DNA from 2 places in the Variovorax sp. Soil_C_12 genome. Region 1 is predicted to be linked to the other one. Evidence: riboswitches for the same ligand, from Rfam matches in the RefSeq annotation. Region 1 holds a riboswitch; the other holds the start of a gene.
The links. A riboswitch is a leader RNA that binds a small molecule or an ion and turns the genes downstream of it on or off. The one in region 1 is predicted to bind glycine.
Positions count from the first base shown of each region.

Region 1 (2,324 bases):
GTGCCGTGGCCGGTGTTAAGGAACAGGTTGGGCAGGCGCGTGCGGCCGATCAGCGGCACGTTGCTCGGCGTTGCGGGGCGCAGACCGGTCCAGAACTGCGCGCGCGTCGTGTCGCCGGCACCGGGGAAGAGCTCTTCCACGCGCCGCACGATGGCTTCGCAGCGCACGCGATTGAGGTCGCGGTCGTAGCCGTTGAGCTCGGCCGTGCCCGCGATGCGCAGCCGGTCGCCGCTTTCCGAGGTGTAGCGCGAGAAGACCAGCTTGTATTCGTCGTCGGTCAGCGAGACCTGGTGCGCCTTCGAGGCGTCCTTCACCGGCAGCGTGACCGAGTAGCCCTTGGCCGGGTAGATCGGCAGCCGGATGCCCAGCGGCGCGGCGTACAGCGGCGACAGCGAGCCCATCGCCAGCACGACGGCGTCGCCGCGGATGCGCTGGAAGCGGCCCTCGCTGTCGGTGGCCTCCACGTGGTCGATGCGCCCGCCCGCCTCGCGCAGCGCGGTGACGGTGTGGCTCATGAGGAACTGCACGCCGTCCGCCACGGCCAGCGCGACCAGCTCGCGCGCGAAGCGGTTCGCATCGCCCGACTCGTCCTCGGCCGTGTAGGTGGCGCCGGCCAGCTGGGGCCGGATGTGGGCCAGCGCCGGCTCGATGCGCACCGCCTCGTCGGCCGAGACCACGCGGCGCTCGCAGCCGAGGGCCCGCATCTGCTCGGCCGGCTTGAGTGCGCCGTCGAACTCCTTCTGCGTCGTGTAGAAGTGCAGGATGCCCTGGGTGCGCTGCTCGTACTGCAGTCCCTTGTCGCGGCGCAGCTGCTGCAGCAGCTCGCGGCTGTAGGTGCCCAGGCGCACGATCTGCTCGATGTTGCGCCGGGTGCGCGCCGGCGTGCATTCGCGCAGGAAGGCCAGGCCCCAGAGCCACTGGCGCAGGTCGCCGCGCAGGCGGAAGAGCAGCGGCGCATCCTCCTTGCCCAGCCATTGCAGCAGCTTGAGCGGTGCGCCGGGATTGGCCCAGGGCTCGGCATGGCTCACCGAGATCTGGCCGCCGTTGGCGAAGCTGGTTTCGGCGGCCGCCGTGGCCTGCCGGTCGATCACGGTCACGTCGTGGCCGAGTTGGCGGAGGTAATAGGCCGAGGTGACGCCGAGCAGGCCGGCGCCAAGAACGATCACGCGCATTGCAGGAACCTTTCAGGTTGCAACGCTCGGACGCGACGAAAGCAATGGAAGCTCGTGAAGAAGAAAAAGCAACCGGCGCACGCGTCCGAGTTGCCGCTCCCCCTGTCCTCGGTACCTGAGAGATTCATCCGCTGCGCCCGCAGCGGACTTGCTCCTTCGGTGCGTCGCGTGGTGCGACGGCTCTCCAGACGGCTTTGACAGTTGGTGCAGTACAGGCCCTTGGTTGCGAGCCGACCTGAGCGTTTATGGGAGTTTGCGCCTTCGGTGGGGCCGCCTCGCAGCGGCCCGCTCTCCTGCAGTGGGGCGGATTGTAGGCGGCCCGGCCCGTGTCACCAAGCGCGGTCGCCGGGGCCCTGACCCGCCTCGATCTCGATCGCCTCAGGCCCGCCGAAGCCGCGTGAAGAGCTCGAACTCCCAGTTGCGCATACCCAGCAGCAGCGTGTAGCCCTCACGCTCCTTGGGCGAGAGCTTCTGGTCGGTCTGGTGCTGCTGCGCGAAATCCTGGGCCACGCGCTGCAGGCGGTCGAGGAAGGCCGGGGCCAAGCCCTTGCTGATCGAACCATGCACCAGCAGCAGGCCCTCGGCCGGCCCGTCGAAGCCGCCGCGGTAGTAGTCCAGCACCACGTTTTCGCGGAAGAAGTCCATCACCGGCCCATGCGGGCGCCAGCGGAAGGTCTTGGCGAGCTTGAGCCGGTAGCGGTTGAGCGGTCGCAGCTCGATGATGCCGATGCGGTCCAGCTGCGCCAGGTAGCCGATGCATTCGGCCTCGCTGATCCGGTAAGCGGCCACGATCTGCTCCAGCGTCCACTGGCTCAGCACGCAGATGGCCAGCAGCAGCAGCTTCTTGTCCTTGACCACCGCCTTTTCCTGCTCGAGCGTCAGCTCCTTGAGCAGTGGCTGGGCATCGGCGACGCGTCGCGCCAGCTCGGCGAAGTCGATTTTCAGCGCACGACAGATCGCATCGACGCGCGTGAGCGGCATGTCGCCCTTGGCGAGCATGCGCTTGACGCTGGATTCGGCCATGTCCAGCGACTTGGCGAGGTCCGCATAGGTCATGTGGGCGGTCTTCAGCTCGTTCTTGAGAGCCTGGACGAGGTCGATGGTGGTGCTCATGGATCGGGTATTGGTTTTTGATACCGGGGGGCGTGAAAA
Region 1 is NZ_JBDGIO010000012.1:49,535-51,858, reverse strand. Features, by position in the region: gene AC3A6X_RS26415 (D-amino acid dehydrogenase) at 1-1,172, opposite strand, end outside; glycine riboswitch at 1,265-1,370, opposite strand; glycine riboswitch at 1,375-1,478, opposite strand; gene AC3A6X_RS26410 (helix-turn-helix domain-containing protein) at 1,551-2,285, opposite strand.

Region 2 (2,324 bases), on a different contig from region 1:
ACGATGGCCTGCAGGCGGGTGCCGGGCTCGGCGTAGGCGAGGGCGACATAGCCCATCGCGACGGGCCGGTCGACCGTCGGGCCCAGCAGGCCGCTGGTCACCTGGCCGATGGGCAGGCCCTCGAAGGATTCGAGCAGCGTGCCGTCGCGCACCGGCACGCGCTCCAGCGCCACCAGGCCGACGCGCTTGCGCTTGAGCGTGTCGTGGTCGAGGCGGCCGGCCGTGCCGCTGTCGGCCGTGAGTTGCGCCAGCACCCGCGCCGCGCCGGGAAAGCCGCCCTCGCGCGCGCCGCCGCTGCGGCGCACCTTCTGCATGGCCCAGTTGAGCGAGGCCTCGACCGGGGTGGTCGTGGTGTCGATGTCGTTGCCGTAGAGGCAGAGGCCCGCTTCGAGGCGCAGCGAATTGCGCGCACCCAGGCCGATGGGCTGCACCTCGGGCTGCGTCAGCAGCAGCCGGGCGAGCGCCTCCGCGTCAGGTGCGGCGACCGAGATCTCGAAGCCGTCCTCGCCGGTGTAGCCGCTGCGGGTGGCGAAGGCCGCGATGCCGCCGATCTGCACCTTGCCGCCCGTCATGAAGACGAAGCGCTCGATGCCGGGCGACAGGCGCGCCAGCACGCCCGCGGCCTGCGGGCCCTGCAGCGCGAGCAGGGCGTGGTCGGGCAGGGGCTGCACCTGGCAGCGCTGGCCGATCTTCGCCTGGATGTGGGCGATGTCGGCGGCCTTGCAGGCGCCGTTGACGATCACGAAGATCGAATCGCCGCCCTCGTTGAAGAACATCAGGTCGTCGAGGATGCCGCCCTGGTCGTTCAGCAGCAGGCCGTAGCGCTGCTTGCCGGGCGCCAGGCCGATCACGTCGACCGGCATCAGGGTCTCGAAGGCGGCAGCGGCCTCGGGCCCGACCAGGCGCAGCTGGCCCATGTGCGAGATGTCGAAGAGGCCCGCGGCTGTGCGCGTGTGCTTGTGCTCGGCCATCAGGCCGGCGGGGTACTGCACCGGCATCGAATAGCCCGCGAAGGGCACCATCCGGGCGCCGAGCTCCACATGCAGGTTGTACAGAGGGGTCTTTTGCAGATCGTCGGGAGCAGAGGCCAAGGCACTCTCCATCAGGGGCAGTCCAGATCCATGGCAGCAAAGCCATGGGCCACCCCTGCTGTCCGCTTTACCTGAGAGATTCGCCCCACGATCGGGGTTTGCTCCTTCGGTGGACGGGCTTTGCCAAAAGCAAAGCGCCGCCTCTCTCCAGCAAGGAAACGCCCGAAAGAACGGGCGCCTCGTCAGTCCTTTTGCCTGAGCGTTCGGGCCCGTTCTTCGAGGGGCCCTGCGCCTTCGGCGGCCCCGCGCTGCGGGGCTCTCTCCTGACCGGGTCGAGTGTAAGGGAAACCGCGCCTACGACCGCTCCAGCCGCAGCCGCCGCAGCAGGAATTTCTCCCACAGCTTGTCCGAGAGGAACTGCAGGGAGCGCCGGACGTGCTCGCGCAAGTTGCGGGCATCGTAGGGCGAGCGGATGTCGGCGCCTGCCTGGCGCGCGCGCAGGCTCAGCATGTGTTCCGAGAGACAGCAGCGCGCCTTCATGCGCAGGTCCTCGAAGTTCTCGGTGCCGAGTGGGCTGGCCCTGTGCCATTCGTGGTCCCACTTGAAGCGGCGCCTCTTCTGCTCGCCCTCGCCGTCGTCGCTGATCAGCCAGGCGGACACGAAATCGACATACGCCTCGCCCACGTGGTCGCGGAACACGCCGCGGCCGGGCTCGAACTGCTCGTTCACCAGCGAATCCAGCAGCGCGTTGCCGGGCGAGAGCGTGCCCAGCCGGTGGCGCAGCGTGTTGTTCATCGCGAAGCAGTAGGTCGAGACCCATTCGAGCAGGGGCCCCATGGGGGTCATGGTCGAGCGCGGAAAGTCGTTGATCTCGCCGAAGAGCCAGGGCCCCGGATGCAGGGCGAGCTTGCGGATCTCGCCGCCGAAGCGCTCGAGCCGCCGTTCGCTCCAGGCGTGGTTGAGGGCCACCGTGTCGTTCGAGAAGATCCAGACGTCGGGCTGTTCGCCGCGCGCGAGGAGGGTCTCGATGCCGGTGTCCCAGCCAGAGAATTCGCGGTTGCTGTTGTCGCCGGTGACCACCAGGCCCTGCGCGGAGTCCGAGCCGGTCGCGCTTTCCGCGTGTACGGCGCTGGCGTTGTCGACGATCACGCTGGAGAAGCGGTCGCCATCCTGGGCCAGGCGGATTCGCAGCTTGTCCAGCACCTGGAGCGAACGCTCGCGGTGCTGGTCGCCGAATTCCAAGTGAACGAAACCGTAGCTTGTCATTTGCCTTCAGGGGAGAGAAGAAAAGAG
Region 2 is NZ_JBDGIO010000005.1:361,614-363,937, reverse strand. Features, by position in the region: gene gcvT (glycine cleavage system aminomethyltransferase GcvT) at 1-1,103, opposite strand, end outside; glycine riboswitch at 1,140-1,252, opposite strand; glycine riboswitch at 1,269-1,367, opposite strand; gene AC3A6X_RS16475 (hypothetical protein) at 1,386-2,297, opposite strand.
Region 2: linked by a shared signal. The riboswitch ahead of gcvT (glycine cleavage system aminomethyltransferase GcvT) and the one ahead of AC3A6X_RS26415 (D-amino acid dehydrogenase) in region 1 are both predicted to bind glycine.